One region of the Planococcus maritimus genome, then DNA from elsewhere that is predicted to be linked to it. Evidence: a T-box and tRNA genes for the amino acid it is inferred to sense, from the RefSeq annotation. Region 1 holds a T-box; the other holds one or more tRNA genes.
The links. The T-box of region 1 lies ahead of tyrS (tyrosine--tRNA ligase). A T-box ahead of a tRNA ligase gene usually reads a tRNA of that ligase, here a tRNA-Tyr.

Region 1 (10,411 bases):
TCCGTGCCAAAGGTTTTTTGCGCATCGCCACACGTGACGAGACGGCTACTTTGTTGTCGCAGGCAGGTCCTGCTGCAAGTTTGGAGACGGCAGGCGCGTGGGACGAAACTTATGGCGTGAAAATGACTGAGCTTGTATTAATCGGCATTAGGATGAACCAACAGGAAATGGTGCGGTCTTTAAATGACTGCTTGCTGACAGAATCAGAGCTGACTGAGGATTGGAGCCGATTTAACGATCCACTGCCGGCTACATCAACTATTCATTAATGAGGAGGAACTTAATATGAGAGTGAACATTACACTGGCCTGCACCGAAACAGGCGACCGCAATTATTCGACGACGAAAAACAAGCGCAATAACCCGGAGCGCATCGAATTGAAGAAGTATTGCCCGCGCTTGAAAAAAGTGACTTTGCACCGCGAAACAAAGTAATCTACCGAAAATTATTGCATAATAGAGAGGAGCCTATCGATGGCCAAGAAATCAAAAGTCGCACGCGATAAAAAACAACGTGAAATGGTGGCGCGCTATGCGGAACTCCGCAAAGAACTGAAAGCGCAAGGCGATCGCGAAGCATTGGCGAAACTGCCAAAAGACTCGTCGCCGACCCGCTTGAAAAACCGCTGTGAAGTAACTGGACGCCCGCGTGGCTTCATGCGCAAATTCGGCATGTCCCGCATCGCATTCCGCGACCTTGCACATAAAGGGCAGATTCCCGGCGTCAAAAAATCAAGCTGGTAATATCGTGAAAGAGGGGTGGAGGCAATGAACGACGGAATGATTGCCTATTTATTAAAAAGCGAAGTAGCGAAACTAGGAGAAGAGCAGCGACAATTGTACCGCTTTATCACCGAGCTGGAAGATGAGCTGGCTGAACAAGCGGCGACGGTCGAAGAGTTTCGCCAGTTGCTAGTCCTCCACTCGCCGTTTGAACAGGCGGCCTACCGTTTTAATCGTTCGTTTAAAGAAGTCTCCGTTATGATGCAACACATCGAAGCGGAACTCGGCGACAAAATCGAAGCCCGCCAAGAACGCGCGAAATGGTTGGATTATACCGACCGTTTTGCCAGAGAAGCAGGACAGGAAGACAAGCAAGTGTTTTTGTTTATCAGTGAATAAATTTCATTACTATGCACAAAAGCCGCCAGGAAATTTCTGGTGGCTTTTTAGTGGGGATTTCTGAGGTGATTGTGAAACCATTACCGGAAACGAGCGTAACATAATCAAAGGCATTGAGAAGCACAAGACAAGTGAAGGCTTTATGATTTAATAAAAGAAAGCAAATGAAGGAAGGGTGAAACGTATGGCGCATTGCACAAATTGTGGAACCAAATGGAAAGCGAAAGACGTCTGGAAACTAGGCATGGCAAAGGACGGCAAAACCTGTGCGACTTGTGGTGAACGACAATATGTGTCGTTTGAGAATGGCGGGTTTTTAATGGGTCTCGGGTATATGAGCGGGACGATTGGGCTGTTGCTGATCGTGTTGTTTCCATACTACATTCGGTTAAGCAAACAAAAAGAGAAAGAATTGTATGGGGAGTAGAGGGTCGGTCGTACTCATTGAAGAAGGGCGTATGGGTCAGGCTGGAAGATTTGCAAACTATCCGAGTAAAACCGAAGGAAGTGGCAGGAGAACTACAGCGCTTGAATGAAGAAAACTAGACACCTACAAATGCCAGGAGGAAACCTAATGAAACAAATTATCGCACTCGGCGGCGGCGGCTTCTCGATGGAGCCAGACAATCCCCTGCTCGACTTATACATACTAGAACAATCACCGGAAAAAACACCGAAAATCTGCTTTATCCCGACGGCGAGTGGGGACGCGGACAGCTATATCGCACGCTTCTACGATTTCTTCAAGCAGCAAAACTGTGAGCCGACGCATCTATCGTTGTTCAAGCCGCCCGCACAGGCGCTCGAAGAGTTTGTGTTATCACAAGATATTCTGTATGTCGGCGGGGGCAATACGAAAAATCTGCTTGCGCTGTGGCGGGAGTGGGGCTTGGACCGGATTATCGAAAAAGCCTGGAATCAAGGAATCATCCTGGCAGGCATTAGTGCGGGATCAATTTGCTGGTTCGAACAAGGCGTGACTGATTCTTATGGCGAAGAGCTTCACCCATTGGCTTGTCTAGGGCTTCTGTCCGGCAGCAATTGCCCTCATTACGACGGGGAAGTAGACCGACGCCCGGTGTTCCAGCGGCTGCTCCAGCAAGAGCAGATCAAGCCTGGGCTCGCCGCAGATGACGGCGTAGCGCTTCATTTTATTGGCGATGGCTTACACGACGCTGTCAGTTCACGCCCATATGCCAAGGCTTACCGTGTAAGGAAAGGATATGAAGAAGCAGTGGAAACGCGATTTTTAGGAAAGACCTGACGCCGTGTCTAAGCAGCTTAGTGCAGAAGGCCAAGTTTACCGGTAACCATAAAGGGAAAAACCTACTAATTAGAAAAATTAGGAGGAGATCTTTTGCGAACTCACCAAATGTACGTGAACGGCGAATATATAACATCTACTGGAGACGAATGGATCGACATTATCAATCCGGCAACGGAACAAGTGATTTCCAAGATTCCAAAAGGCACGGAAGAAGATGTCAACAAAGCAGTAGAAGCAGCACATCAGGCCCAGCAGGCTTGGGAACTGACGCCAAACATCGAACGCGGGAAAATCGTCCGTAAGCTGGGCGATAAAATTGCTGAAAATCGCGACAAATTTATCGATTTATTGCAAGAAGAGCAAGGAAAAGACTATGAACTCGCGAGTGGCGAAGTCGACCTCGCGATTGATTATTTCCATTATATGTCAGAGTGGGCACGACGCATCGAAGGGGAGATCGTCCCAAGCGACCGTCCGAATGAAAACATCTTAGTATACAAAAAGCCAATTGGCGTCGTAGCAGGCATCATTCCTTGGAATTTCCCGATCTTTATCTTGGCAAGGAAAGTCGCGACTGCGCTCGTCACAGGCTGCACGATTGTCATCAAGCCGAGCCAACAAACTCCGAACACTGCTATGGAATTCACGAAACTCGTCGATGCAATGGAAGAAATTCCAGCAGGCGTCTACAATGTCGTGACCGGCACCGGTTCTGAAATTGGTAACGTGCTGGCCTCGCACAAAAAGGTCCAAATGATTACCATGACGGGCAGCTTGCCGGCTGGCACGAAAGTAATGGAAGCGGCAGCGCAAAACATCACCAAGGTCAATCTCGAACTTGGTGGTAAAGCCCCAGCTATCGTCACGCAACACGCCGACTTGGAGCTGGCCGCAAAAGCCATCACCACATCAAGACTCGCAAACGGCGGGCAAGCGTGCACGAATGCCGAGCGCTTGTATGTCCACGAAAGCGTTGCGAAAGAATTCACTCAAAAACTGGTTCAAGCATTCGAAGCGACAAAACTTGGCGATCCGAGAGAAAGCAAAGATGTTACGATGGGACCGTTGATTAGCCAGGACCGCTTAGAGACAGTCGAAGGCATGGTCAAAGATGCTGTAGCGAACGGAGCGACCGTTGCAACAGGCGGGGAGCGCGCAGATCAGAATGCCGGCTTCTTCTACAAGCCGACCATTTTGACAAACGTCTCGCACGACTCTGATATTATGCGTGAAGAGATTTTTGGTCCGGTGCTGCCAATGACTACCTTCAGCACTATTGAAGAAGCGATTGACATGGCCAACGATACGGTATTCGGATTGTCTTCTTCCGTTTATACAGACGACCTGAACGAAGCAATGCGCGTCGTCAATGAAATGAAGTTTGGCGAGACTTACGTCAACCGCGAAAACTTCGAAGCAGTGCAAGGCTATCACGCCGGCATGCGCCAATCCGGCCTTGGCGGGGCAGATGGCAAACACGGCATGGAAGATTTCCTAGCAACACAAGTCGTTTACATGCAGTATAAAAAATAAAGCAAACAAGGGTTTGTCACATATGTATATAAAATGAAGCAGCCGGAGAAAAAGATTCTTTTTCTCCGGCTGTTTTAATTAAGTCTGGCTTTCTTATATTTTTTAGTTTCACAACAGCTGATGGAAATGGAGACGGCGAATAAATGAACGAAGTGGAACTGAGTTCATTTATTTGCGACGCATCTGCATTGCAGATGTGGGAGCAACGAAATTACATGGTGCCCTGGCAGCTGGCAACGCGACGTCCTGTCGCGCCAGCTGCATGACCCACATCCTGTGGCCCGCGGAAAGCGTCCGTCGCAATGGACATCAGTCTTTCCTTTCGGTCACTCTCATTTTCTGTCCTTATTTTTCAAAACGCAAAAAGCGTTTTTTGCCAATCTGTAGAACATCGCCGTTCTGGATGGCGGTACCGAGTTCTTCGCGTGTCAGTTTATCACCGTTAAACGATATCCCGTTTTGGTCGATCAGACGCAGAAATTCGCTTTTACTGCGGACGAATTCCTGTTCCACTAATTGCGGGATGATGTCTTCGATGCGTTCGTTGCCGGTTTCCACAAGGAGCGACGGAATGTTTTCTGGGATTTCGCGTTTTTGGAAAGCTGTCTCGAAGTAAAGTTTCGCTTTTTTCATCGCTTCTTCTCCGTGGTAAAGCCCCGTGATGATTTCAGCGAGTTCGAGTTTGATATTTCGCGGATTTTCACCGTCTTCGAGCCGGTCGAGCAAGGATTCAATCGCTAAGGGATGCTCATCTGTCGTCAGTTCGAAGTACTTGAAGACTAGAGGATCCGGAATTTCCATGACTTTTTTGAACATGACTTCAGGCGCCTCGCTGACGCCGATGTAATTGCCAAGGCTCTTGCTCATTTTTTCCACGCCGTCGAGCCCTTCGATAATCGGCATGAAGATGGCGACTTGTTTTTCCAGCCCCATATGCTTTTGAAGCGTGCGGCCCATCAAAATATTGAAGGTTTGATCGGTGCCGCCGATTTCAATATCGGCCCCTATTTCAACGGAATCGTAGGCTTGCATGAGCGGATAGAAAAATTCGTGCAGGCCGATTGGCGACTGATTTTGGTAGCGGCTCTGGAAATCGTCTCGCTCGAGCATGCGCGCGACCGAGGTGCTTGCGGCAAGCTTCAAGACTTCCTCGAAATTCAGCTTCGACAGCCATTCGCTATTAAAGCGCACCGTTGTTTTCGTTTTGTCGAGCACTTTGAAAATTTGTTCGTAGTAAGTTTCCGCATTCTCCCGTACCGCTTCATCACTGAGCGCAGTCCGTCCTTTGGCTTTGCCGGAAGGGTCGCCGATGCGCCCTGTAAAGTCGCCGATCAGAATGACCGCCTGGTGGCCGAGGTCTTGCAATTGCTTGATTTTGCGCAAAACAACGGCATGGCCAAGGTGGATATCTGGTGCCGATGGGTCTAGCCCTAGCTTGATCGTCAGCGGGCGCTGTTCGTTGTATGAACGTTCAAGTTTTTGGAGCAATTCGCCCTCGTCGATGATTTCGGCGGCTCCTTTTTCGATGATTTTCAATTGTTCAGCGGGTGTGAGTCGCATGCTAACATCTCCTTGTCTTGGAATGGGCCATATCGCAAAAACGATCAGAATACAAAAAAGCGCCCTCTAGGGAAAAACCCTAAAGGACGCGGATATGCGTGTTACCACCTTAGTTTGGAAACTGCTCGCACAGCTTCCCTTGGAAAGTACGGCCGAAGCGATACTCCTGCATGGATTACGGATGCAACTCCGGTGTAGCCTACTAAAGGTTCGGTACACAGCTCAAAGAGGTATTTCCCTGGACACCGCATGCGCCTCTCATCAACCGGCCGCTTTCTGTATGCTTCAGTCACAAGTACTCGTTCTTATCATCGCTTTTGTTCTTATACGCCAAGATTGGGCGAACATTCGTTATGCAGATATTGTTTTCCATTATAACCCGTATGAAAAAGAAGTCAAATTTGACTTATAATTCTGTCTCAACGATGGCAGTTAACCCTCTGAGCAAGGCAGCCCGGTCGCTCGGAGACACGTTTTGAAGGGCAGCTTGATTCATCTGTGCTGTCGCAGACTCGACTTGTTCTCGGATGCTGATGGCTTTCGGCGTGGCCACGACCCACACATTGCGCCGGTTGCCCGGGTCAATTGAACGTTCGACAAAGCCGGCTTTTTGCATCTTGTCCAGGACGCCGGACACAGTAGTGGCTTCAAGATGCATGGATTCCGCAATTTGCTTAGGCGATAATTGCCCTTCTCTCCATAAGCAGTTCAACACGCCGTATTGGGCCGGAGTCAATCCGAATTGTTCCAATAAGCCGCTGAAATGCTTGAATACTTTATTTTGACTAACACTTAATAAGTAATTGACACATTCAGTTAATTCCATAAAATCTCCTCCAAATTGACAATGTCCATCATATCATGTTAGGTTTTGTGTGAAAACAATTTTGTGAACGAACTATTTTGTTGAAAAAACATGAGGAGGAATCACAATGGATGCATTTAAAGCGATTGTTGTAAAAGAACAGGAAGAAGAAATCGTATTCGGAGCAGAACAAGTGGGTGAAGAGCAGCTATCCGAAGGGGACGTGTTAGTTAAAGTCGCCTATTCGTCGATCAACTACAAAGACATGCTTGCGGTGCAGAAAAATGCAGGCGTTATCCGCAACTATCCGATGATCCCAGGCATCGATTTCAGCGGAACGGTCGTACATACAGGGGATGAACGCTTTCACGAAGGCCAGGAAGTGATCGTCACAGGATTTGAAATGGGCATGAGCCATACCGGTGGATTTTCGGAGTATGCGCGCGTGCCAGCTGACTGGATCGTCCCATTGCCGAACGGATTGAGCTTAAAAGAGGCCATGGTTTTTGGAACGGCTGGATTTACAGCGGCATTATCCATCCAGGCACTTGAGCAAAACGGCATGAATCCTGACAACAATCCGCAATTATTGGTGACAGGGGCTACGGGCGGTGTCGGCAGTGTCGCGTTGCAGATCCTGTCGAAAATTGGCTACACGAATATCACCGCATTGGTGCGCAAAGAACATCAAGTGGAAGTAGCAAAATCGCTCGGAGCGACACAAACCATTTTCCCGGATGACCTGGGCGAACTGAAAAAGCCATTGAATAAGCCGAAATTCGACTATGTCCTGGACACTGTCGGTGGAGACGTGGCATCAACCCTCATTCCGCAAATTTCTTACGACGGCAGCATGAGCATGTGCGGCAACGCGGCCGGCCTCCAAATATCAGCGACCGTCTTGCCATTCATCTTGAGAGGCGTTAATCTCCTCGGCATCGATTCGGTCAATGTGCCGATCGAAAAACGTGGAGCTATTTGGGACAAGATGGCGACGGACTGGAATATCACCCAAACGACCTTGACCGATGAAGTGTCGCTTGAAGAAGTACCGGAAACGATTGAAGCCATCAAGAACGGGCAGCATTTAGGAAGAACCATCGTTAAGTGTTAAGTAGAAGTTAAGTGTAATGGATGAAACTATTTAGTGGTTTTCATGCGATAGAAAAGAACGTTCGGAAAGTGGTTAGCTTCGCTTTCGAACGTTCTTTTTTTATGTCTACGGACATCGAGCAATTTAAAAAGAATCTTTGCCGCGCTTCTAGAAACCTTTATTCATTTTTGATTTCGGGGCGAGAAACGACTTGCCTAATTCGTGCATATTAGTAGCTTATTTCACAATCGTTTAGGAAGAATAAACTTGCGCAATGGGAAAACTTGCTCTTTGTGCAAGTTTTATGATATAACATGGAAGAATTACAAATGAGGTGATGAAATGACTGATAGCGGTTTACGAGATAAGAAAAAAATAGCGACACGACAAGCTTTGGCAGAAGCTGCCTTTACCTTGGCAGTGGAACGCGGCGTGGATGGTTTTGTTGTGGAAGATATCGTCACGAATGCAGGCTATTCGCGAAGAACTTTCGCCAATTATTTTTCATGCAAGGAAGAAGCAATCGCCAATTCCCTAACGATGAATGATTATTTAGAGCGCGACGAGCAATTCTCCTTTTGCACGGAAAATTATACACCTTTGGATACGATCGAATTGTATATCCGAGGCAGTTTTACGATCAATAAACTACGAAGGCTTAATCGGATCATTTCGCTGTCGCGAAACCAGCCGACGCTCAAGTTATATGTGACGGGCGCATTGATGGAAGTCCAGGATTTTGCGAAACGGGGCATCAGTGAAGAGTTCGGCAGCGATTATCCGGAAGAGTATTACCATATTCTGATCGGCGCGGTGTTCGGGGCGATTTTGCCGGTTCTCGACGAAAGTATCGCTGTTAAATTACCCGAAGACGACGAAAAGAGCGAAACAGATAGTGAATTTAATCAGTACATCGATATCGTTTTTGCTCATTTGCGCAAAGGCTTTAACTAACAAAAATAGAGAACGGAGTTGCACATGTGTCGAGATTTTTTTACAGCATCGGAAAAACAGCCTATAGCAAGCCCTGGGTTTTCATTGCCAGCTGGCTGCTCATTCTAGGCGTCATCATTACCGCTATCGTAACGAATGGCGTGAATACAAGCAGTGAAACAAGAATTGACGGAACCGCCGCACAAGACGTGCTGGACGAATTGGCGGAAGAGTACCCGGCAGCATCCGGCGGGCAAGGCAGTTATTTGTTCGAAGTGCCGGAAGGGGAAGCCGTTGACGATCCGGCTAATGCCCAAGCTTTAGCTATGGCTGTAAATGAAATTTATGAACTAGGTCATGTAGTCAATCCAATGGACATGCTGCAGGACGAGGAAGCAATGGCACAGATGCAGTCAATGCAAGAGATGATGAGCCAGCTTCCGGCGTCTGAAGTCAACCACCGGCCGTTCATCGTTCAAGAAATGCCGGTTCCGGGCATCCAAATTTCAGAGGACGGAACGGTCGCATTATTCCAGTTCCAACTGACCAAAACAGCGGAAGACTTGAGTGAAGCGGAACGCGAAGAACTTGCGGATGCCGCAAATATCGCTCAAGAAAATTCTTCCATCACAGTCATTCCGACGGGTGCGCTGCAAGGCGTCGATATCCCGATCGGCGGTACGCATGAAATTATTGGGCTCGCGATTGCAGCGGTCATCCTGATCGTCACGCTCGGTTCACTCATCGCTGCAGGCTTGCCGCTGGTCGTGGCATTGATCGGCGTCGGCGTAGGTGTCGGCGGAACATTCGCGTTGTCGAGCATGTTCGAAATCAACAGCCTGACACCGGTTCTAGCTTTGATGATCGGTCTCGCAGTCGGCATCGACTATGCCCTGTTTATCGTCAACAGACAGCGCAAACTGATCACGGAACAAGGATTACCTGCTAAAGAAGCGGCAGCTCGTGCTGTCGGAACAGCGGGCAGCGCGGTCTTTTTTGCAGGCTTAACCGTCATCATCGCACTCAGCGGCTTGCTGGTCATCGGCATTTCGTTCCTCAGCAGTATGGCACTCGTTGCGGCACTGACCGTCTCGATTGATGTGCTTGTTGCGCTGACACTGCTGCCGGCATTGCTCGGCTTGATTGGCGAGCGGATTGTCTCGACTAAAGCAAGAAATAAAGCACAAACAAGCAAGGGTTCCAAACAAGGCTTTTCCGGAGCTTGGATCACAAGCTTATTGAAAATGAAATGGGTCGCCATTCTTCTGGTCATCGTGATTCTTGGCACCCTCGCAGTGCCGGTCGCGCAGATGAACCTCGGCATGCCTTCTGGTGAAAGCGCCAATAAAGACACCGCTGTCAGACAAAGTTATGACGTTATTTCCGACAGCTTCGGCGAAGGCTTCAACGGCCCGCTGCTCGTCGTGGCGAAAGACCAAGACGCGGCTGCAGTAGATCCGCAGGAATATTTCCAGCTGCTCGCTAATATTTCACAGTTGGACGGCGTAGCGGAAGTATCTCCAGGCGGCTTCAATGAAGATGGCACGATCGCCATCATCAGCATCATCCCGGAAAATGGCCCGACAGATGAAGCGACGAAGCAATTGGTGGAAAGTTTGCGGACAGATACTGCTGCCACTGAAAATACCAACACAGAAATTGGCGTGACTGGCTTAACAGCGATCAATATCGACATCTCGGAAAAACTCGCTGAAGTATTCCCGATCTACATCGCGATTATCGTCGTACTGTCATTGCTCATTCTATTGGTCGTGTTCCGTTCGATCCTCATCCCGATCAAAGCAACAGTCGGTTTTCTATTGAGCATCATGGCAACATTTGGCGCCACGACAGCCGTGTTCCAGTGGGGCTGGCTCGGATCGCTTTTCGGAATCGACACCGGCGGACCGTTGTTGAGCTTTATCCCAATCATGGTCACCGGCATCCTATACGGCCTCGCCATGGATTATCAAGTCTTCCTCGTCTCGTCGATGCGTGAAGCCTATATCCATGGTGAAAAAGGAGATGGAGCTATTATAAGTGGCTACAAGACGGCCAGTAAAGTAGTCGTCGCTGCCGCATTAATCATGGTTTCCGT
Region 2 (10,411 bases), 340 kb from region 1:
ATATGCCTATTCAGACGAATTCCTCAAACAAGGCGGCTATACGCTTAGGGATGCAGTGCCGTTCGAGTTGTATGTGACCGAGCCGCCTAAAGGGTTCAAAGGAACAAGTAAGACCGACCTCTACATCCCCGTCGAATAAGTAATGAACCTCCCATAGAAAGCTAGGATTTGGATAAAACCTGTTTCCTAAGCAGTCTTTTGGTTGTTGAACAGTACTTTCCGGTTTTCCGGAAGGTACTTTTTTATGTAGTGGCGAAAGCTTATAGCAAACCGAAAAGGAGTGGGTGACATGAACCGCATTAATTTAATTTGCCTCGGCGTACAGGACATGGAAAGATCCGTGAAGTTCTACCGAGATGAACTGGGATTTCAAACCGATGAAACGAGCGATAATCCAGGTATTGTTTTCTTCAATAACTCCGGCACCAAATTGGAGTTATACCCTTTAGAAGAATTAGCGAAAGACATCGATGCCGAAAACCCGCCGGTAAAAAACGGATTTTCAGGCATTACTTTGGCGTATAACGCAAAATCACGAGATGAAGTAGACCAAGTCATGCAATTAGCCAAAAAAGCGGGAGCGAAAATCGTTAAAGAACCTGTCGATGTCTTTTGGGGAGGATACTCCGGTTATTTTCAAGACCCTGACGGCTACCACTGGGAAGTCGCATACGGGCCGGATTTCGAGTTCGATAGCCAGGATATGCTGGACTTGGGGCCGACGGAGTAAGTGCGACAAGGCGAAAAGCCGGAATGGATTTAAAAACGCTTTCACTATGTTATACTGGGCTGTAGCAAAAGCGATAAGGAGTGTAGTGAAATGTTAAGTGAAACACAAGTGCGAGAAGCGGTCGGAGCTTTAGAAGATCCGTTTTTACATAGAACCCTGTCGGAAACCAACGGCATCATCTCAGTGAAAATTAAAGAAGAGAAAAAATACGTCAGCGTCAAATTGGCCATCGCCAAAACGAACACGCCGGAGCAAATGCAGCTTCAAATGAAAGTGGTCGACGCCATCAAGGGAGTCGGCGCTGATTCTGTCGGCATTCGTTTTGAAGAATTGCCGCCGGAAGCATTGGCACAGTTCCGCGGAACCGCTAATGAGTCGGAAGCACAAGATCTCTTGTCTCCATTGAACAAAGTCGAATTCATTTCCATCGCCAGCGGCAAAGGCGGCGTCGGCAAATCGACCGTCTCTGTCAACTTGGCGATTGCACTTGCGCGTGCAGGGAAAAAAGTCGGCCTCGTTGATGCAGACATCTACGGCTTTAGTGTGCCGGACATGATGGGTATCGACAAAGCACCGGTTGTCCGCGGCGATACGATCATCCCGGTCGAGCGTTTCGGCGTCAAAGTTATTTCCATGGGCTTCTTTGTTGAAGACAATATGCCCGTCGTATGGCGTGGCCCGATGCTCGGGAAAGTTTTGGACCAATTCTTCCGCGACGTAGAGTGGGGAGACTTGGACTATCTTCTATTGGACTTGCCACCAGGCACAGGGGACGTAGCACTCGACATCCACCAAATGCTGCCGGCGTCCAAAGAGATCGTCGTCACCACACCGCATCCAACAGCGGCATTCGTCGCAGCCCGCGCAGGAGCGATGGCTCTCCAAACCAATCACGAAGTCTTGGGTGTTGTCGAGAACATGTCTTGGTTTGAAAGCCAAGGATCCGGCAAAAAAGAATACATCTTCGGCAAAGGCGGCGGGGCAAAACTCGCTGAAGAATTGCAATCGCCATTGCTCGGACAGATTCCGCTTGGACAGCCAGACTGGGATGAAAATGATTTCGCTCCATCTGTCTACGCAGAAGATCACCCAACCGGAAAGATTTATGGGGAGATTGCCCAACAAGTCCTCCAGCAATTCGCGAATAAAGAAAACAAACAGTAAGAGTGTGATCCGGAAACCGGCTTTCGGTTTCCGGATTTTCATTTGACCACAAAAGACTTTCAAGGTTTGTTCACAACTCCTCCTGCAGGTTGAGAGGTTTGTTGATACAATCGAGAGGAACTTTAAACTAACGGAGGCAATATACGTGACTATACGAAATTGGGTTAAATTTGCATTAACTGCATTATTAATAGGTGGGGGGATTACCGGACTCCTCGGAATTTTCATCCGCTGGAACGATGTCTTCTCAGAAGCTGCGCAAAATGGGCAGTGGGGAGAATTCATCGCAGGCTTTGTGTGGATGATCGTCGTCGGATTGACGATGAGCTTGATTGCGCAGATGGGCTTCTTTGCTTACCTGACCATCCATCAGTTCGGCCATAATATGTTCCGCTCGCTGCGGCTGTGGAATTGGGTCCAGCTATTGATCATCGCCATCGTGATCTTCGACTTGATTGTCTTCCGCTTTCTTCCGAATGTCGAAACAGGCGGCCAAGGATTCTTATACGGCGTGTTATTGTTCATTTTGCTAGCGGTGTCGCTCACAACGGCTTACTTCAAAGCAAAATGGACAGCGAAGTCAGCATTTATTTCAGCGCTGTTCTTTATGATTGTCGTCACAACCTTGGAATGGCTGCCAGCCTTAATGGTAAGAGCGGGCAATGTAGACAGCTGGGTGACCTTGCTGCTGTTCCCATTGCTTGCGGTAAATGCCTATCAACTTCTCGCCTTGCCGAAGTACAATGAGAAGTCTGAAGAAGACCGTGTGAAACTCGAAGCGCGCCGTGCTGCCAGAAAAGCGCAGGCAGCTGAGAACAAGAAATGATTTTTCAGAAAAGTTCCGCTTTCTGCCTTTAGGGCAGGGAGCGGATTTTTTTGTTTCCGCTAGGTTTTTCCAGAGTGTCGAGAAACGCTTTGCCTACGGGGTTTAGCAAGCCTTTCTCACGGATTTCAGCGAGCTGAAAAGTTCTTTTGAAAAAAGTTTCTTAAATCCGTTGACATATATTTAAACATGCTTTAATATAATAAAAGTCGTCAGGAACGGCAGCAAACATGAACCTTGAAAACTGAACAGCAAAACGTCAATAATACAGTCGCGAGCGATCGTGACACAACTTACTGATCAGCTTCGGCAGATCAAGCGAATCGCGCGTCTTTCGAGACGGCGATACGCCAGCAGTATTGAGCAATCAACTACTCTATAATGGAGAGTTTGATCCTGGCTCAGGACGAACGCTGGCGGCGTGCCTAATACATGCAAGTCGAGCGGAACCATTGGAGCTTGCTCCTTTGGTTTAGCGGCGGACGGGTGAGTAACACGTGGGCAACCTGCCCTGCAGATCGGGATAACTCCGGGAAACCGGTGCTAATACCGAATAGTTTGCGGCCTCTCATGAGGCTGTACGGAAAGACGGTTTCGGCTGTCACTGCAGGATGGGCCCGCGGCGCATTAGCTAGTTGGTGGGGTAATGGCCTACCAAGGCGACGATGCGTAGCCGACCTGAGAGGGTGATCGGCCACACTGGGACTGAGACACGGCCCAGACTCCTACGGGAGGCAGCAGTAGGGAATCTTCCGCAATGGACGAAAGTCTGACGGAGCAACGCCGCGTGAGTGAAGAAGGTTTTCGGATCGTAAAACTCTGTTGTGAGGGAAGAACAAGTACCAACTAACTATTGGTACCTTGACGGTACCTCACCAGAAAGCCACGGCTAACTACGTGCCAGCAGCCGCGGTAATACGTAGGTGGCAAGCGTTGTCCGGAATTATTGGGCGTAAAGCGCGCGCAGGCGGTCCTTTAAGTCTGATGTGAAAGCCCACGGCTCAACCGTGGAGGGTCATTGGAAACTGGGGGACTTGAGTGCAGAAGAGGAAAGTGGAATTCCACGTGTAGCGGTGAAATGCGTAGAGATGTGGAGGAACACCAGTGGCGAAGGCGACTTTCTGGTCTGTAACTGACGCTGAGGCGCGAAAGCGTGGGGAGCAAACAGGATTAGATACCCTGGTAGTCCACGCCGTAAACGATGAGTGCTAAGTGTTAGGGGGTTTCCGCCCCTTAGTGCTGCAGCTAACGCATTAAGCACTCCGCCTGGGGAGTACGGCCGCAAGGCTGAAACTCAAAGGAATTGACGGGGGCCCGCACAAGCGGTGGAGCATGTGGTTTAATTCGAAGCAACGCGAAGAACCTTACCAGGTCTTGACATCCCGCTGACCGCCTAGGAGACTAGGCTTTCCCTTCGGGGACAGCGGTGACAGGTGGTGCATGGTTGTCGTCAGCTCGTGTCGTGAGATGTTGGGTTAAGTCCCGCAACGAGCGCAACCCTTGATCTTAGTTGCCAGCATTCAGTTGGGCACTCTAAGGTGACTGCCGGTGACAAACCGGAGGAAGGTGGGGATGACGTCAAATCATCATGCCCCTTATGACCTGGGCTACACACGTGCTACAATGGACGGTACAAAGGGCTGCAAACCCGCGAGGGGGAGCCAATCCCAGAAAACCGTTCTCAGTTCGGATTGTAGGCTGCAACTCGCCTGCATGAAGCCGGAATCGCTAGTAATCGCGGATCAGCATGCCGCGGTGAATACGTTCCCGGGCCTTGTACACACCGCCCGTCACACCACGAGAGTTTGTAACACCCGAAGTCGGTGGGGTAACCCTTACGGGAGCCAGCCGCCGAAGGTGGGACAGATGATTGGGGTGAAGTCGTAACAAGGTAGCCGTATCGGAAGGTGCGGCTGGATCACCTCCTTTCTAAGGATAATATCGGAACCGATTTTTCGGAATCGGGTTGACGTTTTGCGTTCAGTTTTGAAGGTTCACTCCTTACGGAGCACTTTCAAACTTGTTCTTTGAAAACTGGATAGATCGACATTGATTAAGAAACAAGCATCATAGTAGCGTGATCGCAATTGCGATCAACTTATTTTTTTTGACCATCAGTGGTTAAGTTAATAAGGGCGCACGGTGGATGCCTTGGCACTAGGAGCCGAAGAAGGACGGCACTAACACCGATATGCCTCGGGGAGCTGTAAGTGAGCTGTGATCCGGGGATTTCCGAATGGGGAAACCCACTGTTCGTAATGGAGCAGTATCCATGTGTGAATTCATAGCACATGAGAAGGCAGACTCAGGGAACTGAAACATCTAAGTACCTGAAGGAAGAGAAAGCAAATGCGATTCCCCAAGTAGCGGCGAGCGAAACGGGATCAGCCCAAACCAGAAGGCTTGCCTTCTGGGGTTGTAGGACACTCTATACGGAGTTACAAAGGAACGGATTAAGCGAAGCGACCTGGAACGGTCCGCGAGACAGGGTAACAGCCCCGTAGCTGAAAGTTCGTTCTCTCCAGAGTGGATCCTGAGTACGGCGGAACACGAGAAATTCCGTCGGAATCCGGGAGGACCATCTCCCAAGGCTAAATACTCCCTAGTGACCGATAGTGAACCAGTACCGTGAGGGAAAGGTGAAAAGCACCCCGGAAGGGGAGTGAAATAGATCCTGAAACCGTGTGCCTACAAGTAGTTAGAGCCCGTTAATGGGTGATAGCGTGCCTTTTGTAGAATGAACCGGCGAGTTACGATTACATGCAAGGTTAAGGCCTATAAGCCGGAGCCGCAGCGAAAGCGAGTCTGAATAGGGCGAATGAGTATGTAGTTGTAGACCCGAAACCAGGTGATCTACCCATGTCCAGGGTGAAGGTAAGGTAACACTTACTGGAGGCCCGAACCCACGCACGTTGAAAAGTGCGGGGATGAGGTGTGGGTAGCGGAGAAATTCCAATCGAACCTGGAGATAGCTGGTTCTCTCCGAAATAGCTTTAGGGCTAGCCTCAAGAAGAGAATCCTGGAGGTAGAGCACTGTTTGGACTAGGGGCCCATCCCGGGTTACCGAATTCAGACAAACTCCGAATGCCAGTGATTTATACTTGGGAGTCAGACTGCGAGTGATAAGATCCGTAGTCAAGAGGGAAACAGCCCAGACCACCAGCTAAGGTCCCCAAATATCCGTTAAGTGGAAAAGGATGTGGCGTTGCTTAGACAACCAGGATGTTGGCTTAGAAGCAGCCATCATTTAAAGAGTGCGTAATAGCTCACTGGTCGAGTGACACTGCGCCGAAAATGTACCGGGGCTAAACGGATTACCGAAGCTGTGGATGGACATCGTAGATGTCCGTGGTAGGAGAGCGTTCTAAGGGCGTTGAAGTCAGACCGGAAGGACTGGTGGAGCGCTTAGAAGTGAGAATGCCGGTATGAGTAACGAAAGACGGGTGAGAATCCCGTCCACCGAATGCCTAAGGTTTCCTGAGGAAGGCTCGTCCGCTCAGGGTTAGTCGGGACCTAAGTCGAGGCCGATAGGCGTAGACGATGGACAACAGGTTGATATTCCTGTACCACCTCCCCGCCGTTTGAGTAATGGGGGGACGCAGAAGGATAGGGTGAGCGTGCCGTTGGTTGTGCACGTCCAAGTTGTGAGATGAGAAACGAGGCAAATCCCGTTTCTATATACATCAAGCAGTGATGGCAAGAGGTTTACCTCAGAGTCCCTGATTTCACACTGCCAAGAAAAGCCTCTAGCGAGGCGGGAGGTGCCCGTACCGCAAACCGACACAGGTAGGCGAGAAGAGAATTCTAAGGTGAGCGAGTGAACTCTCGTTAAGGAACTCGGCAAAATGACCCCGTAACTTCGGGAGAAGGGGTGCTCTGGTAGGGTGTTAAAGCCCGAGAGAGCCGCAGTGAATAGGCCCAGGCGACTGTTTAGCAAAAACACAGGTCTCTGCAAAACCGTAAGGTGACGTATAGGGGCTGACGCCTGCCCGGTGCTGGAAGGTTAAGGGGAGTGCTTAGCGCAAGCGAAGGTGCGAACCGAAGCCCCAGTAAACGGCGGCCGTAACTATAACGGTCCTAAGGTAGCGAAATTCCTTGTCGGGTAAGTTCCGACCCGCACGAAAGGCGTAACGATCTGGGCACTGTCTCAACGAGAGACTCGGTGAAATTATAGTACCTGTGAAGATGCAGGTTACCCGCGACAGGACGGAAAGACCCCGTGGAGCTTTACTGTAGCCTGATATTGAATTTTGGTGCAACTTGTACAGGATAGGTAGGAGCCAGAGAACCCGGAGCGCCAGCTTCGGGGGAGGCGTCGGTGGGATACTACCCTGGTTGTATTGAACTTCTAACCCACAAGCCTTAGCGGCTTGGGAGACAGTGTCAGGCGGGCAGTTTGACTGGGGCGGTCGCCTCCTAAAGAGTAACGGAGGCGCTCAAAGGTTCCCTCAGAATGGTTGGAAATCATTCGCAGAGTGTAAAGGCACAAGGGAGCTTGACTGCGAGACGGACAGGTCGAGCAGGGTCGAAAGACGGACTTAGTGATCCGGTGGTTCCGCATGGAAGGGCCATCGCTCAACGGATAAAAGCTACCCCGGGGATAACAGGCTTATCTCCCCCAAGAGTCCACATCGACGGGGAGGTTTGGCACCTCGATGTCGGCTCATCGCATCCTGGGGCTGTAGTCGGTCCCAAGGGTTGGGCTGTTCGCCCATTAAAGCGGTACGCGAGCTGGGTTCAGAACGTCGTGAGACAGTTCGGTCCCTATCCGTCGCGGGCGCAGGAAATTTGAGAGGAGCTGTCCTTAGTACGAGAGGACCGGGATGGACACACCGCTGGTGTACCAGTTGTTCTGCCAAGAGCATCGCTGGGTAGCTATGTGTGGCCGGGATAAGTGCTGAAAGCATCTAAGCACGAAGCCCCCCTCAAGATGAGATTTCCCATTGCGCAAGCAAGTAAGATCCCTCAGAGACGATGAGGTAGATAGGTTCGGGGTGGAAGCGTGGCGACACGTGCAGCTGACGAATACTAATCGATCGAGGACTTAACCAATAACTGAAATGCGTTTCCATAATCCAATGTCGATTTATCCAGTTTTGAGCGAACAAGCTCAAAAGTCCAGTGATGATGGCAAAGAGGCCACACCCGTTCCCATCCCGAACACGGAAGTTAAGCTCTTTTGCGCCGATGGTAGTTGGGGGTTTCCCCCTGTGAGAGTAGGACGTCGCTGGGCAATTATCTTTTTTTACTTTGTACCGAGATTTCCTTTTACCTTGCTTCCATAGCTCAGTAGGTAGAGTGCTTCCATGGTAAGGAAGAGGTCACCGGTTCGAGCCCGGTTGGAAGCTTTTGATTCTTTGAAGTTTCTTTACATCGGAAACTGTTTTCTTTATAATTTTTGTAAGGCCCCTTGGTCAAGCGGTTAAGACACCGCCCTTTCACGGCGGTAACACGGGTTCGAATCCCGTAGGGGTCACCATTCATGGAGGATTAGCTCAGCTGGGAGAGCATCTGCCTTACAAGCAGAGGGTCGGCGGTTCGATCCCGTCATCCTCCACCATGTATCCATTTCGGATGTTAATCGAATAGCGGTGGGGTAGCGAAGTGGCTAAACGCGGCGGACTGTAAATCCGCTCCTTCGGGTTCGGCAGTTCGAATCTGCCCCCCACCACCAGTTTTTATTACTTTGGGGTATAGCCAAGCGGTAAGGCAACGGGTTTTGATCCCGTCATGCCCTGGTTCGAATCCAGGTACCCCAGCCATTTTTTATTGCGAGCCATTAGCTCAGTTGGTAGAGCATCTGACTTTTAATCAGAGGGTCGAAGGTTCGAATCCTTCATGGCTCATTTATCTTTGCGCATTTTCGCGCGGGGCCTTAGCTCAGCTGGGAGAGCGCGACGCTGGCAGCGTCGAGGTCAGGGGTTCGAGCCCCCTAGGCTCCATTGTTCCATGTGCAATCCATGTGTAAAAATCCCGTATCCATTCAATTGGATACGGGATTTTTTTAGTTTCCAATATATTCGGATTGTGGCCGGAAAATCACGTTATCTTGCTGCTGTTCTATCGCGTGTGCGGTCCAGCCGACGATCCGTGCGATGCTGAAGGTTGGGGTAAAGAGCACAGGTGGCATTTGAATAGAGCGCATGATCGCAGCTGCATAAAATTCTACATTTGTGTAAAGGGCTCGTCCCGGTTTTTGCGCATTCAATAAGTGAGTGATTTCGGACTCTGCCAGGACAGCGAGGTTCAGCCACGCGTCTTTTTGCTGAAGCTGGTGGCATTTTTCGCGCAGCAGAAGCGCACGTGGATCTTCTGTACGGTATACGCGGTGGCCGAAGCCCATGATTTTTTCGCCTTGAGCCAGTTTTTGTTCGATGACGGCTTTGATCCTCTCAGGGCTTTGGATTTCGTCGAGTAGTTCCAGGACGCCAGACGGGGCACCTCCATGCAGGGGGCCTTTCATCGTACCGAGTGCGGAAACGATAGCGGCGCTCAAGTCGGATTCCGTGGAAATGGTGACACGGCTGGCGAAAGTGGAGGCATTCATGCCGTGTTCCATCGTTAAGTTCAGGTAGGTTTCCAAAGCTTCTGTTTGGGTGGGTGTTGGCATTTCGCCTTTGATCATCCATAAATAATTAGCGGTGTGGCTGAGATCGCTTCTAGGTGCGATGAATTCCTGACCGATGCTTTTCCGATACAGCAAAGCAGTCATAACGGGAAGGGCGGCTGTTAAAGCGTTGGCTTGCTGTTGGGACTCAAGTTCCTTGAATTCGGCGTGCTGATAGGCTGAGACCAGTGTTCGCATGCCATCCATTAAAGAGGTTTCTATCGGAAGCGTTTGTGCGATTGCGATGAGATAGTCCGGCAGTTGGCGATAGGATATTAAGTCCTGTGTCAGACTTGCAAGTTCTGCGCGGGATGCGTGATGGCCATGCCATAGAAAATAGGCGGTTTGTTCGAAACTTTTTCCTTCAGTTGCTTCATGAACCAATTGGCCACGATAACGAAGTTCTCCTTTATCTCCTTCAACAGAGGCAATGGCAGTTTGAACAGCGACGATGCCTTTCAAGCCTTTTTGAAACATGTGAATTCCTCCTTTTTTTCAAGTATAGATCGAAATCTTGATTATGAAAATTAAAGATTTATAATTAAAATAATTAAGAAAATTAATTGAAGGTGGAGTGACGATGGAGATGCAATGGCTAAGGACTTTTGCGGATGCGGCAGAAACCTTGAATTTCCGCAAGACTTCGGAACGTTTGATGTTGTCTCAGCCAAGTGTGACGGTACATATCCGTCAGTTGGAAGCGTATTTGGGAATCCGCTTATTTGATCGCATCAAAAATCGTGTGGTGCTGACCGAGGAAGGGCGCCATTTTAAGCAGCAGGCAGAAAAATTGGTGGAAATATTCGATGCCACCGTAGACGACATCCAGTCATTTGCCCAAGGTTACCGGCGAAAATGGACCATCGCTATTTCGCCGTTGATGGCGGAGACGGTGTTGCCGTATATTCTAAATTCGTTTACGAAAGCCCATCCGGATCTCGAACTGGTGATTCGTGTGGAGGAGTCGGAAGCGATCGAGGGCTTAGTGGAAAGCGGGGAAGTGGCTGCGGGTATATCCGCCTTAGTTCCAGTTAAGCGCGTCATCCTCCATGAAGTGGTCTATGAGGATCCTTTGATACTCATCATG

Region 2: it encodes a tRNA-Tyr, which carries the amino acid that the T-box ahead of tyrS (tyrosine--tRNA ligase) is inferred to sense. The anticodon was not compared.

Annotation. Positions count from the first base shown of each region.
Region 1 covers NZ_CP016538.2:3,101,092-3,111,502, reverse strand. Annotated here, with positions in the region: gene BBI11_RS15395 (GTP-binding protein) at 1-269, shown strand, start outside; gene rpmG (50S ribosomal protein L33) at 286-435, shown strand; gene rpsN (30S ribosomal protein S14) at 475-744, shown strand; gene BBI11_RS15380 (hypothetical protein) at 769-1,122, shown strand; gene BBI11_RS15375 (hypothetical protein) at 1,307-1,549, shown strand; gene BBI11_RS15370 (Type 1 glutamine amidotransferase-like domain-containing protein) at 1,697-2,386, shown strand; gene aldA (aldehyde dehydrogenase) at 2,480-3,922, shown strand; gene tyrS (tyrosine--tRNA ligase) at 4,268-5,482, opposite strand; T-box leader at 5,562-5,803, opposite strand; gene BBI11_RS15350 (MarR family winged helix-turn-helix transcriptional regulator) at 5,889-6,308, opposite strand; gene BBI11_RS15345 (YhdH/YhfP family quinone oxidoreductase) at 6,415-7,401, shown strand; gene BBI11_RS15340 (TetR/AcrR family transcriptional regulator) at 7,723-8,334, shown strand; gene BBI11_RS15335 (MMPL family transporter) at 8,361-10,411, shown strand, end outside.
Region 2 covers NZ_CP016538.2:159,112-169,522, forward strand. Annotated here, with positions in the region: gene BBI11_RS00840 (AraC family transcriptional regulator) at 1-139, shown strand, start outside; gene BBI11_RS00845 (VOC family protein) at 290-730, shown strand; gene BBI11_RS00850 (Mrp/NBP35 family ATP-binding protein) at 821-1,894, shown strand; gene BBI11_RS00855 (KinB-signaling pathway activation protein) at 2,040-2,720, shown strand; rRNA gene BBI11_RS00860 (16S ribosomal RNA) at 3,096-4,646, shown strand; rRNA gene BBI11_RS00865 (23S ribosomal RNA) at 4,837-7,769, shown strand; rRNA gene rrf (5S ribosomal RNA) at 7,835-7,950, shown strand; tRNA gene BBI11_RS00875 (tRNA-Thr) at 7,993-8,065, shown strand; tRNA gene BBI11_RS00880 (tRNA-Glu) at 8,122-8,196, shown strand; tRNA gene BBI11_RS00885 (tRNA-Val) at 8,202-8,277, shown strand; tRNA gene BBI11_RS00890 (tRNA-Tyr) at 8,308-8,391, shown strand; tRNA gene BBI11_RS00895 (tRNA-Gln) at 8,405-8,479, shown strand; tRNA gene BBI11_RS00900 (tRNA-Lys) at 8,491-8,563, shown strand; tRNA gene BBI11_RS00905 (tRNA-Ala) at 8,587-8,659, shown strand; gene BBI11_RS00910 (citrate synthase/methylcitrate synthase) at 8,722-9,801, opposite strand; gene BBI11_RS00915 (LysR family transcriptional regulator) at 9,905-10,411, shown strand, end outside.